3 regions of the Rhizobium sp. BT-226 genome follow, and region 1 is predicted to be linked to each of the others. Evidence: riboswitches for the same ligand, from Rfam matches in the RefSeq annotation. Region 1 holds a riboswitch; each other region holds the start of a gene.
The links. Region 1 has a riboswitch for FMN ahead of OIU37_RS06175 (6,7-dimethyl-8-ribityllumazine synthase). Riboswitches for the same ligand answer to the same signal wherever they lie in the genome.
Positions count from the first base shown of each region.

Region 2: linked by a shared signal. The riboswitch ahead of ribB (3,4-dihydroxy-2-butanone-4-phosphate synthase) and the one ahead of OIU37_RS06175 (6,7-dimethyl-8-ribityllumazine synthase) in region 1 are both predicted to bind FMN.
Region 3: linked by a shared signal. The riboswitch ahead of OIU37_RS10785 (DMT family transporter) and the one ahead of OIU37_RS06175 (6,7-dimethyl-8-ribityllumazine synthase) in region 1 are both predicted to bind FMN.

Region 1 covers NZ_JAOYTI010000001.1:1,204,680-1,209,152, reverse strand. Annotated here, with positions in the region: gene OIU37_RS06190 (cytochrome b) at 1-165, shown strand, start outside; gene OIU37_RS06185 (hypothetical protein) at 155-352, shown strand; gene OIU37_RS06180 (VOC family protein) at 450-1,139, opposite strand; gene OIU37_RS06175 (6,7-dimethyl-8-ribityllumazine synthase) at 1,312-1,746, opposite strand; FMN riboswitch at 1,825-1,967, opposite strand; gene OIU37_RS06170 (SRPBCC domain-containing protein) at 2,213-2,659, shown strand; gene OIU37_RS06165 (GCG_CRPN prefix-to-repeats domain-containing protein) at 2,845-3,153, shown strand; gene OIU37_RS06160 (hypothetical protein) at 3,370-3,594, opposite strand; gene OIU37_RS06155 (adenylate/guanylate cyclase domain-containing protein) at 3,881-4,473, shown strand, end outside.
Region 2 covers NZ_JAOYTI010000001.1:802,110-806,582, forward strand. Annotated here, with positions in the region: gene OIU37_RS04120 (sugar ABC transporter ATP-binding protein) at 1-177, shown strand, start outside; gene OIU37_RS04125 (SDR family oxidoreductase) at 200-988, shown strand; gene OIU37_RS04130 (glucose 1-dehydrogenase) at 1,262-2,044, shown strand; FMN riboswitch at 2,238-2,388, shown strand; gene ribB (3,4-dihydroxy-2-butanone-4-phosphate synthase) at 2,515-3,150, shown strand; gene OIU37_RS04140 (SDR family oxidoreductase) at 3,216-3,983, opposite strand; gene OIU37_RS04145 (DMT family transporter) at 4,313-4,473, shown strand, end outside.
Region 3 covers NZ_JAOYTI010000002.1:131,738-136,210, reverse strand. Annotated here, with positions in the region: gene lon (endopeptidase La) at 1-1,833, shown strand, start outside; gene hupB (DNA-binding protein HupB) at 2,040-2,315, shown strand; FMN riboswitch at 2,438-2,592, shown strand; gene OIU37_RS10785 (DMT family transporter) at 2,684-3,583, shown strand; gene OIU37_RS10780 (esterase-like activity of phytase family protein) at 3,667-4,473, shown strand, end outside.

The DNA of each region.
Region 1 (4,473 bases):
GCCGGCGCCACGCTGCCTGATTTTACCGCCTATCCGCCGCGTGGCCCGCATGGGTTCGGCGCCTTCCTGCTTGTCGGCCTGCTGGTCTTCCATGCCGGTGCCGCGCTCTATCACCAGTTCGTCCGCGGCGATCACCTGTTGCGGCGGATGTGGTATGGCGGCTGAGATCCCGGCACCGTCGATCTCCAGTGGCTCGATGTCTGATGTCTGGCTTCTCGAAGATCTTTCGGACGGCCATGTTCGGGCCTGGCTCAGGAGACGCAGATCGCCAAGCCGAGCCGGCAAGGAGCTGGCCAGTGCCACGTCCAATTCGCTGATCAACGGTCAGCGGGACCGGCTCGACGGTTGGTGACCGCCGTGCACCAAGAAGGCGCGATGAAGCGCCGCGCCGATGCCGCCGAGACGCTTCTCAAATGATGTCACCGTCTGCGTGATGCCGCCGCCCTTGCCTACAAGGGCAGCTGCTTGCCGGCCTGTTCACTGACCATGTATTCGGCGTACCAGTCCGGCCAGTTCTCGTCGTGTTTGCCGCCGTTTCGCTTCTCGTGTTCGCCGTGCGCGGTCGCCGCACGGCGCATGGCTGACGCAAGATCGGTTGAGTTGGCGAATGTCGTCCCGTCGGCGTCGATGCGTCCTGGCAGGCGCGTGGTGACTTCCTGGAACAGCCAGCCGTTGCCATCGGGATCCTTGAAGGAGGCAAAAGAGCGGTAGCTGCGGTGATCGGGATCGCGGCCGGCAATGCGGAGCCGCCCGAACAGATAGGGTTCGTCCTTGCCGGCATAGACGCCGGCCGCGTCATGGAACACTTCGCTGACCTCGACGCCGCGGGCGATGAGATCGCGGCGGGCGGCCTCGATGTCGGAGACGATAAGATAGAGCCCCTGGGCGGAGCCGGGGGCTGCGGCGGTGACGTTCTTGCCGAAGATGATCGCGCAGCCGGAGCCGGGCGGGGTAAACTGGATCACACGGAAATCGGCATCATTGGCGAAGTCGGCGTCGAGCCGCCAGCCCAGGCCGTCGTAAAAACGTTTGGCGCGGTCGACGTCGGAAACGGGGATGACGACCACCTCGAGCTTGGTGTCGACGGGCCGTGTATTCGGGGTCTCAATGGGGGTTTCACTGCGCATTGCATTGCTCATCTTCAGCTCCTTGGGGTTTTGGATGCGTTAAGAATGGCGATACATGTCACCGCCAGTGGACCACAGCGCGGTGAGGGCGTCGAATCAATTATTCTATCGGTATTGAGTGGTCGACGGCGGGTTGACCCCGCCGTCTTCATCGGCTGTTGTTCTTCTGCTCGTCGAGCCGCTTTCACGCAGCGAGAGCGGCGCGGGTTTTGCCGATCGTCAAAGCCGCCTTTGCAGCCTCGCGCCCTTTCTCGACGAAATGTGCGCGGTAGATCTGTTTGTGGTGCTCGGTTTCTTGATACTGATGCGGCGTCAGCGAAACCGACAGCACCGGCACACCGGTATCCATGCCGGCGCGCATCAGCCCATCGACGACAGCCTGGGCGACGAATTCGTGACGGTAGATTCCGCCGTCGACGACGAAGGCGGCGGCAACGACAGCGGCATAGCGCCCGGTTGCCGCAAGATCGCGCGACAGCAGCGGCATCTCGAATGCGCCGGGAACATCGAACACATCGATCTGCTCGGGCGGAATAAGCTGATGGAACCCATCAAGGGCGCGGTCGACGATGTCGGCATGCCAGCTGGCTTTGACGAAGGCATAGCGGGTGGGTGTCACGGTAATCTCCTTTGGCGAACAGACACATCACCCAAGGCGATCACGAACGTCCCCGACAGCCGCAAGGGCGGCAGGAACGCACGTTCTCTTTCATCCGGACTATGACCGTCGGCTCAGGCATCTCACCTGATCTGCTGACCCTTCCGAAGAAGGCGCTCGCGGGCTCGCAATCTAAATTGCATACCGCCGGTAGGGACTTGCACCCCGCCCTGAGAACGGCGCGAACAATAGGGGGAAGGTGACGGGCTGGCAATAGGCCGAAATGCTTCGCGGCCAATGCAGGATCGGGGTCCCGACGCGGCGATTTCGTGTGTTGGTCGATCGCGACGGGCAAGCCCTCTTGCGGAGGATGGGCTTGCGCCTACATGCTGTGCGTGAGGACATTCACGTCAGAATAGCACGGCAGGACAGGCTGCGCCGTCTCCACCGGAGACGGGCAGGGCCGTGGAAACCACGGGAGAGTGAGATGCAAGACCCATTCGTCGTCCACCGTGAGGCGCATATCGCGGCGCCGCCGGCCGCGGTGTTCGCGTTGATGACCGACCCGGAAAAGATCCTGCGTTGGATGGGAACGGAGGCGCAGGTCGAGCCGCAGCCAGGCGGGCTCTATCTCGTCAACGTTACCGGCGCCCGCTTTGCGCGCGGCTCGTTTCGAGAGGTGGTGCCGGTTCATCGCCTTGCCTACAGCTTCGGCTGGGACGGCAGCGAGGTGGTGCCGCCGGGGTCGAGCCTGGTCGAGATCGATCTGATCGAACAGGGAGGCGGAACGCTGCTGCGGCTCACCCATAGCGGCCTGCCGAGCGCCGAGCAATGCGCCGGCCATGCGGAGGGCTGGGCACATTATCTCGGACGGCTGACCGAGGTCGCCGCCGGTCGCGATCCGGGTCCCGATCCTTTTTACGGCAGGACATGAACAATTTTTGCGGGCGGCGGGGCGGCTCTGAAGCGCTTGCCGTTGCGACAACAGCGGTCGGCGAGCGTTCGGACCGGCCGTGCGGAAGCGCTTCTTTTTCTCCCGCAAACATGAACGCGCAGTTCATCTCCAGTTCAATTTGGCGGTCATAAGGTATGGACGGCTGGATTGAAATGGAGTTCTCGATGAAGGCACTTTCTATCGCGGCTGCCTTGCTCGCTGGCAGCCTCTCGTTCGGCACAGCGCAGGCGATGCCGATTGGGACAATCAATGTCCAGAGCAATATCACAAAGGTCGACTACGCCTGCGGTCGCGGCTGGCATCTGACGCGCTGGGGCGAATGCCGGCGAAACTGGCGCCGCCCACCGCCGGTAGCTTTCTACGGTGGTCCGCCTCGCTGGGGCTGGGAGCGGCGTCACCGGGATTGGGATGGCCCGCGCTGGCGCCATGAGAGGCGCTGGGATCGCGACCGCCGTTGGCGGGATGATTACTAAACGTCTCGCTTAAAGCGCGTCGCGTCAAACCGGCGTCATGCGACGCGCTTTAAGTCTTTGATTTATGCATGTCGTTGTCCCAAAACCGCTGCACACTTTGGGCGACATGCATTAGATGGAGATGGACGAAGGCCGGAGCGATTTTCGCCCGGCCTTTTCTGATGAAACGCTTCGCCGACGCTGCCTGGCAACGTTCTCCGGATTGGTCCGATATGCTCAAATCTTGCTGACGAGCCAGTACTTGTCGTCGATCAGTTCTTCGAGCTCTATGGGATCCTTGACGCCGAATTCGAACCATTCGACGAGTTCCTTCGCCTTACGGCTGCTCTCGTCCGCCGTCAGCTCGACCTGATATCTTTCGCACCATCGCCGAAGGATCGACGTCAGCAGCGTCATGTCATTCCCATCCAGCGGATCTTTCGGCCAGAATATCGTACCCATCGCACCCCTCAATCACACGATGACGAACGACCTTATAATGGAATCAAAGCGGCGCAAGTTTAAAGTGTCCATTTTTCGTTTTCCACCGCGGTGAATGGTTTTCGACAGGGGCGTGCTGTCAATGTCGGGCGTCTGCGGGCGGACGCGCTCGAGACAACAGGCTGATCGATGGAAATGTCCTGACGAATGCCTCGAGAGGCGTCCTGACGGACGTGCGGGATGTCGGTTTGTCGACAACCCGGGGATGTCCTTGCGGCTGCACCGCAGGGCGTGCCATGATCACGGTATGGATTTGCCATCTCCCCTTGCCTGGCTGGTTGACGAGGCCGGAGCCTCGCCCGGTCCCGAACGGTTTCTGGCCGAACTCGGGCGCCGGCTGCTGGCCGACGGCCTGCCGCTTTCCGGCGGCACGTTGACGCTTTCGGTGCCACATCCGATCATTGCGCGGCGCACCTGGTTGTGGCGGGCCGAGACCGGTGCTGTCATCGAGGCGCTGGCCTTTGCCGCAGCTCCGCAGAGCAAGGCCGGGCGCGACTGGCTGACCGCGCTCGGGCCGGTATGGGAGGAGCGAAGAGGGCCTTCGCAGGATAGTCCTATGCTCGGCTGGGCGGGTATCGACAACGGGGCAGGGGCCGGCGGATTCGCTCCGGCCGAAGCCGACCGGCTGCGCGAGGTCGCGCGTTTTGCCGCCGCACCGCTCGCAGCGCTCGCGGCGCGGGAGGCGCGGGCAGCCCTGCTCGAAGCCTATCTCGGCCGGCGTAGTGCCGCCCGGGTGCAAGCCGGCGAGCTTGCCCGCGGCACCGGCGAGACCATCCGTGCCGCTCTTCTCTGCGCCGATCTGCGCGATTTCACCGCGCTTTCGGAGGTGACCGAGCCGCA
Region 2 (4,473 bases), 400 kb from region 1:
GACATCATCGTCAATCTTGCCAAACGGGGCGTGGCGGTCATCGTCGTAAGCTCGGACCTCGAGGAGGTTCTCGGAGTTTCCAATCGCATTCTCGTGCTTGCCCAAGGCAAACAGGCAGGCATTCTCAATCGTGACGAGGCGAATGACGTTTCGGTCATGGAGCTAGCCACTATCTAAACAGACAGAGAAAGGAAGAGCGGTGTCCGACATCACTCTGAACGCCCCGAAGCTTTTCGATCTCAGCGGCCAGGTTGCCATCGTTACCGGAGCCGGGAGCGGCATTGGGCAGCGCATTGCCATCGGCCTTGCGCAATGCGGCGCCGACGTGGCGCTGCTCGACCGCCGAACCGACGACGGATTGGCCAAGACGGCTGAACATACTCGCGCCGCCGGCCGCCGCTCGATCCAGATCGCGGCGGATGTCACGAGCAAATCTTCCCTTGGAGAGGCAATAGCACGTACCGAGGCCGATCTCGGCCCATTGACACTTGCAGTCAACGCGGCGGGCATCGCTAACGCGAACGCTGCGGAAGAGATGGAGGAGGACCAATATCAGACGTTGATGGATATCAACCTGAAAGGCGTCTTTCTTTCCTGCCAGGCAGAGGCTCGCGCCATGCTGAAGAATGGACGCGGCTCCATCGTCAACATCGCTTCCATGTCCGGTGTGATCGTAAACCGCGGGCTGAGCCAAGCGCACTATAACGCCTCCAAGGCGGGCGTCATCCATATGTCGAAGTCCATGGCGATGGAATGGGTCGACCGCGGCATTCGCGTCAACACCATCTCCCCCGGATACACGGCAACGCCCATGAACACCCGTCCCGAGATGGTTCATCAGACCAAGCTCTTCGAAGAGCAGACGCCAATGCAGCGAATGGCAGCGGTGGATGAGATGGTAGGTCCGGCGGTGTTCCTGCTGTCGAATGCGGCAAGTTTCGTGACCGGCGTCGATCTTCTCGTCGACGGCGGTTTCTGCTGCTGGTGATGCGATGAGAAAACTCATTGCCGCCGCTGGAAAATGCACGGTCTCGCTTCCTCCCTGGCTGAGATCGAGGCGCTGAAGGGACCAACGGGTATGACGGCGTGCGATATCGTCGTCTGCCCGCCCTTCACGCCGATCGAACGGGCGGATGGCTCGGCGCGTCGTCATCGGCGCTCAAGACTGCCTGAATTTGCGACAACCGGTTGAGCTCTAATAATGATCGCATGGTAGGTCGCACCCAGATTTGCTGTTTATCGACGGACACAAGGAAAGAGCATGAAACGCTTTGAGCAGAAGACTGTCGTCATTACCGGGGGTAGCCGCGGCATCGGAGCGGCGATCGCCAAACGCTTTGCGAAAGAAGGCGCCAATCTCGTCGTATCGGCCAATGAGGACCTGGTCCACGGCGTCGCCGAACAAATCCGGGCCGAAGGCGGCAAGGCGATCTCCTTCATCGGCGATGTCACCGACAAGGCGAGCGTCACCGCCCTCTATGATGCCGCCGAGAGGGAATTCGGCGCGGTCGACGTCTCGATCCAGAATGCTGGGGTCATCACCATCGCCCGCGTCGAGGACCTGACCGAAAACGAGTGGGACAAGGTCATGGCCGTCAACACAAAGGGCGTTTTCCTCTGCGCTCAGGAGGCGATTCTTAGAATGCGCAAGCACAAGCGCGGCGGTCGCATCATCAACACCGCCTCCGGCCAGGCGCGCGACGGCTTCATCTACACGCCGCATTATGCCGCCTCGAAAATGGGCGTCGTCGGCATCACCCAGAGCCTGGCCAAGGAAGTCGCGACCGAGAAGATCACCGTCAACGCCTTCTGCCCCGGTATCATCGAGACCGACATGTGGGCCTATAACGACCAGGCCTGGGGCAAGCTGCTCGGCAACTACGCTCCCGGCGAATTGATGAAGGAATGGGTCGAGGGCATCCCGATGAAACGGGCCGGCTCTGGCGAAGACGTCGCCGGCCTGGTCACCTTCCTCGCCAGCGATGACGCCGCCTATATCACCGGCCAGACGATCAATGTCGACGGCGGGCTGATCATGTCCTGACACAGGTCGCCCAAAACTGCGCAGCGGTTTTGGGACAACGACATGCATGGAAAGATCAAACCACCAATGAAGCGCGGAAGGCGACACGGTCGTCGCCTCCGTGTGAACAGTGTGTCCATCGGCGTTAGGGCAGCTTTGCATTTTCGCCCGGTCGAGTGACCTTGCCATCCGCCTGTGTTTGATCCTATCTTTGAAATGTTCTCAGGGCGGGGTGCAATTCCCCACCGGCGGTATCAGGAGCAATCCTGGAGCCCGCGAGCGCTTCCGGCACCTCCTGTCGGAAGGTCAGCAGATCCGGTGAGATGCCGGAGCCGACGGTATAGTCCGGATGGAAGAGGACAACACGGGCAGTCGCACTCCATCCCGGAGTCGGCTGACGTTTGTTCGCCCAAGGGCAGAAGGCTGGCTCACGGATTGAGCCTTGCAGACCATGTCAGCCCGCTGACATAACCCTTGAAAGGCCAGACAGCATGACTATCGCAACAATTGAAGATGCCATATCAGCCATCGCCAGCGGCAAGATGGTCGTCGTCGTCGACGACCAGAACCGGGAAAACGAAGGCGATATCGTGGTCGCGGCCGATGCCGTCACCCCGGAAACAATCGCCTTCATGATGACCCACGCCCGTGGTCTCATCTGCATCGCCATGGAAGGCGAGCGTCTCGATGCGCTCGATATTCCGCTGATGGTGCCCAACAATACGGAATCGCACAAAACCGCCTTCACGGTCTCGGTCGATTATCTCAAGGGCACGACGACGGGCATCTCGGCTGCCGACCGCGCCGCCACCGTCCGCGCCCTCGTCGACGATCGCGCAAAGCCTGACGAATTCGCCCGCCCCGGCCACATCTTTCCGCTGCGCGCCAATCCCCGCGGCGTCCTCGGCCGCCCCGGCCACACTGAAGCCGCCGTCGACCTCGCCCGCCTGGCCGGAAGGATCCCCGCCGGCGTCATCTGCGAAGTCGCCAACGACGACGGAACCATGTCCCGCCTGCCCGAACTCACGCTCTTTGCCGAACGCCACAACCTCCCGCTCGTCACCATCGAGGACCTGGTCGCCTATCTCGACCGCCAGGCAGCAAGAGACATACGCGAAGTCGCCTGATCGGTGCCTTTGTTGCGGCGGCATAGCCCCGCCGCAACTCTGACGACACCTTCCCCTTGCCCGTCCTATGTCCGGTTGATCGAAACCCCGCCATCCGCCACCATCGCCGTGCCGGTGACGAAGCTCGACATGTCGGAGGCGAGGAAAAGCGCCGCATTGGCGATCTCTTCGGGCTGCGCCATGCGTTTCAGCGCATGCAGCCCCTCCACGAAGGCTAGCACCTCCGGCGTGGCATCAGGCGCGTTGGTGATGCTGGCGGGCGTGTCGGTGCCGCCGGGAAGCAGTGCGTTGACGCGGATCTTTTGCGCTCCGAGTTCGGCGGCGAGCACCTGCACGAAGCCAATCAGACCCGCCTTGCTCGCCGCATAGGCGGCCATGCCAGGCATGCCGACGGTGTGCCCGACGAAAGTCGAGGTGAAGATCAGCGATCCGCCGCCTTTTCCCATCGCCGCCGACTGGTGCTTGGCGCCGAGGAACGCGGCGGTGAGATTGGTCTCGATCGTCTCGCGCCAGCCCTCCAGCGACAACCCGGCGACCGGCCCCATCTCACCGATGATGCCGGCATTGTTGAAGGCGATGTCGAGCCGGCCGAAACGCGAGACTGCCGTCTCGACGAGCCTTGCCTGCAGAGCCTCGTCCCTGACATCGCCGGATATGGCGACGGCCTGACCACCCTCCGCCTCGATTTCGGCGATGACGGCATCGAGCGCGTCCTGCCGCCGGCCGGTAACCACGAGCTTGGCGCCTTCCCGGGCAAAGAGTTTCGCCGCCGCGCGGCCGATGCCGGAGCTTGCGCCGGTGATGATTGCGATCTTATCGTTGAGAAGTGTCATATCGGTCTCTCCTGGGTTGTTGCGATATCTGAGATGCTCAAACTTCAGACGATGCAGCCACCCGTTTCCCGCGCAGCACGAGAAAAACGCCTATGGGCGAACCGGCAGGCGCGACGACGTTTCCCCATCGACGCCGTGATTGCGGCGTCGGAAATAGCGGAATTCGTCTTATAAAACGGGGATTTGCTGGGACTCCCACCCCGATGCCTGCGTTGGCATCAGTGCCGTTGTGCACTGCATGATCGATTTATGCCTGGTGTGACATTCATCCGATTCCCTTCATCCATCTTCGCGACTAAAAGGAGCGCACAGGTAAAGGGAATCTCTTCATGCCGCGGTCACGCAATACTCAGGGCGCCATCTATATGAGCATGGCGATGGCCGGCTTTTCCGCAAGCGACGCCCTGTCCAAATCGGTGGTCGCCTATATGAACGCCGGCGAGATCATGTTCCTGCGCGGCCTCTTTACCAGCCTGCTCGTCTATCTGAT
Region 3 (4,473 bases), on a different contig from region 1:
GAAAAGGCTCTTGGTTTCATGGAAGGCGAGATCTCGGTTCTGCAGGTCGAAAAGCGCATCCGCTCGCGCGTCAAGCGCCAGATGGAGAAGACCCAACGCGAATACTACCTCAATGAACAGATGAAGGCGATCCAGAAGGAACTCGGTGACGGCGAGGAAGGCCGCGACGAGATGAGCGAACTGGAAGAACGCATCTCCAAGACCAAGCTATCCAAGGAGGCCCGTGAAAAGGCCGATGCGGAGCTGAAGAAGCTGCGCCAGATGAGCCCGATGTCGGCGGAAGCCACCGTCGTGCGCAACTATCTGGACTGGCTGCTCGGCATCCCCTGGGGCAAAAAGTCGAAGATCAAGGCCGATCTCAACAATGCCGAGAAGATCCTCGAAGCCGATCACTTCGGTCTCGACAAGGTCAAGGAGCGCATCGTCGAATATCTGGCTGTGCAGGCCCGCGCCACCAAGATCAAGGGCCCGATCCTCTGCCTCGTCGGTCCTCCGGGCGTCGGCAAGACCTCGCTCGCCCAGTCGATCGCCAAGGCGACCGGCCGTGAGTATGTCCGCATGGCGCTTGGCGGCGTTCGCGACGAAGCTGAAATCCGCGGTCACCGCCGCACCTATATCGGCTCGATGCCCGGCAAGGTTATCCAGTCGATGAAGAAGGCGAAGAAGTCCAACCCGCTCTTCCTGCTCGACGAGATCGACAAGCTCGGCCAGGACTATCGCGGCGATCCGTCCTCGGCCCTGCTCGAAGTGCTCGATCCGGCCCAGAACATGACCTTCATGGACCACTATCTGGAAGTCGAATATGACCTGTCGGATGTGATGTTCATCACGACGGCGAATACGCTGAACATTCCAGCGCCCCTGATGGACCGCATGGAGATCATCCGGATCGCCGGCTACACCGAGGATGAAAAGCGCGAAATCGCCAAGCGGCACTTGCTGCCGAAGGCCATCAAGGAACATGCGTTGCAGCCGGAAGAATTCTCGGTCAGCGACGACGCCCTGATGGCGATCAGCCAGCAGTACACCCGCGAAGCCGGTGTCCGCAGCTTCGAACGCGAACTGATGAAGCTCGCCCGCAAGGCGGTCACCGAGATCATCAAGGGCAAGACGAAGTCCGTTCATGTGACGGCCGCCAACATCGCCGACTATCTGGGCGTCCCGCGTTTCCGCCATGGCGAAGCCGAGGGCGAGGACCAGGTCGGCGTCGTAACCGGTCTTGCCTGGACGGAAGTCGGTGGCGAGCTGCTCACCATCGAAGGCGTGATGATGCCGGGCAAGGGCCGCATGACGGTCACCGGCAATCTGAAGGAAGTCATGAAGGAATCGATCTCGGCAGCGGCCTCCTATGTCCGCTCGCGCGCTGTCGATTTCGGCATCGAGCCGCCGCGCTTCGACAAGAGCGACATCCACGTGCACGTGCCGGAAGGCGCGACGCCGAAGGATGGCCCCTCGGCCGGCGTCGCCATGGCAACCGCGATCGTCTCGATCATGACCGGCATCCCGGTGGACAGGCATGTGGCCATGACCGGTGAAATCACCCTTCGCGGCCGTGTGCTGCCGATCGGCGGTCTCAAGGAGAAGCTGCTGGCTGCACTTCGCGGCGGCATCAAGAAGGTGCTGATTCCGGAGGAAAACGCCAAGGACCTGGCGGAGATTCCTGACAACGTGAAGAACAATATGGAGATCATCCCGGTATCCCGCATGGGCGAGGTGATCAAGCACGCACTGATCCGGCGGCCGGAGCCGATCGAATGGGACGGCACGGTGGAGACCCCGGTCATCGCAACGGTCGAAGGCCTCGACGAGACGGGCGCAACCATAGCGCATTGAGTGGCCTTTGCCACATTTATGCCCCATTGGCGCAAAACACGGAAAAAGGCTGGCGGAAACGCCAGCCTTTTTTGTGAAAACGTCATGTAGACGCTTGCTTTTCCTTGATTTGCAGGGCTTTTGGGTTTTCGGCGGGCCTGATGAAACCTATTCTGCGCCTAGCTTACTTTTGAGTCGTTTCATACCATTTAGAAAGGGGTGGAAACATGAACAAGAATGAACTCGTGTCCGCAGTCGCCGAAAAGGCAGGACTGACGAAGTCTGACGCGGCTTCCGCTGTTGACGCGGTTTTCGACGTTGTCCAGGCTGAACTCAAGAACAAGGGCGACATCCGCCTCGCGGGTTTCGGCAGCTTCACCGTTTCTCATCGCGCTGCAACGAAGGGCCGTAACCCGTCGACGGGCGCTGAAGTCGACATTCCGGCTCGCAACGTGCCGAAATTCACGCCCGGCAAGGGCCTGAAGGACGCCGTCAACGGCTGATCTGAGATTATCCACCAGCCGGAAACGAGACCGGCTGTGCAGGATTTGAGAGGGGTTCGGCTTTGCCGGGCCCCTTTTGTTTGGGCGGGTATTGCCGCCGCGTGGGCTTTGATCTACGACATTTCTGTTCTCAGGGCGGGGTGAAACTCCCCGCCGGCGGTAAGGGTTTCGGCCTGAGCCCGCGAGCGCCTCCTTCCGCGCCCATGCGGAGGAAGGGTCAGCAGATCCGGTGCGATTCCGGAGCCGACGGTTAAAGTCCGGATGGAAGAGAATGAGTGTCGGCCATGCAAAGGGCAGGGGTTGCCCTGTGTCGCTTGGTCGGGGTTCATGCGTCCTGATTTATGTTGGTCCCTGTTCTGGATAAAGACATGAATCAGACTTCCCTTGCAGTCTCGCCGTCCCGCGCCGTTGTCGGTGCACTCTGGATGGTCCTTGCCGGCATTGCTTTTTCGCTTCTCAACGTCGTCACCCAATGGCTGACGATGAAGCTTGCCTTCCCCTCGGCCTCGGCAGCCTTCTGGCAATATGGCTTCGCCTTCCTGTTTTCTCTGCCGTTCCTGAAGAGGCTCGGTCTTGCGGCGATGCGCACGCTCTATCCCTGGCGTCACCTCGCGCGCGTCGTGCTTGCCGCGCTCGGCGTCGAGGCTTGGGTCGCCGGCCTTGCCACAGTGCCGATCTGGCAGGCGATCGCACTGGTGATGACCTCGCCCTTCTTCATCATTCTAGGCGCCCGGCTTTTCCTCGGTGAGCGCGTCGGCCCGGCCCGCTGGGCTGCGACGGCGGCGGCCTTCACCGGAGCGATGATCATCCTGCAGCCATGGTCGGACGGCTTTGGCTGGGCGGCACTCTTGCCTGTGCTTTCGGCGCTGCTGTGGGGCGCCTCGTCGCTGATCACCAAGAGCCTGACGGGCATCGAACGGCCGGAGACGATCACCGTCTGGCTGCTCGTTCTGCTGACGCCGATAAATGGCGGGCTGGCGCTTGCGGCAGGCTTTGCAGTGCCGACGGGCGCAACCCTTGCCCTGTTCCTGCTGGCGGGGCTGCTGACCGCCGCAGCGCAGTATTTCCTGACGCTTGCCTATGCCGCAGCGGATGCCGCCTACGTCCAGCCGTTCGACGATCTGAAACTGCCGTTGAACGTGCTGGCCGGTTGGCTGTTCTTCGGTTATGCGCCGGCGGGCTACCTTTGGCTGGGAGCGGCTCTTATCTTGTCTGCTTCGCTGTTCATCATGCGAAACGAGATGCGCCGGGAGCGGAAACTCGCCTGACATGATCTGACGCAAAATGCCGCATCTGTCATGCCTCTGTCATGCCGCTCGCGCAGAAAACTCATGTTTCGAATGTTCGACACATGGGGGATTTCATGACAATTTCATCGCGCAAGGCAGCACTTGCTGCCGTGCTTCTCGCATCCGTTGCCTTTCCGGCCGCGGCCGAGCCGGTTTTCAACCGCATCGCGTCCTTCCCGGTCGCCGAGAACCTGCCGGCCGACAAGGACAAGCTTTCGGTGAGCTCCGCCGAAATCATCACCGCGACCGACGACGGCAACACGCTGATCTATAGCGACAGCCCGCTCGGCGCGATCGGCTTTATCGACATTACCGATGCCAAGGCCCCGAAGGCCGGTGGCGCGCTGATGATGGACGGCGAGCCGACCTCAGTCACCTCGAGCGCCGGCAAGGCGCTCGTTGCCGTCAACACCTCCGAAAGCAAGGCGAAGCCCTCGGGCCGTCTCGCGATCGTCGACGTGGCGAGCAAGAAGATCGAAAACACGTGCGATCTCGGCGGCCAGCCGGATTCGATCGCCCTCAACAAGGACAAGACGCTCGGCACCATCGCAATCGAAAACGAGCGCGACGAAGACGTCAATGACGGCAAGATCCCGCAGATGCCGGCCGGCGACCTCGTCGTCTTCCAGGTCAGGAACGGCACCGTCGACTGCGGCACCATCAAGCACGTGGCGCTGACCGGGCTTACCGGCGTTGCCCCGGAGGATCCGGAGCCGGAATTCGTTGCCTTCAACAGCCTGAACGAGATCGCCCTGACGCTGCAGGAAAACAACGAGATCGTCATCATCGACGCCAACACGGCTGAAGTGAAGACGCATTTCTCCGCCAGCAGCGTCGATCTCACCGGTATCGACACCAAGCGTGACGGC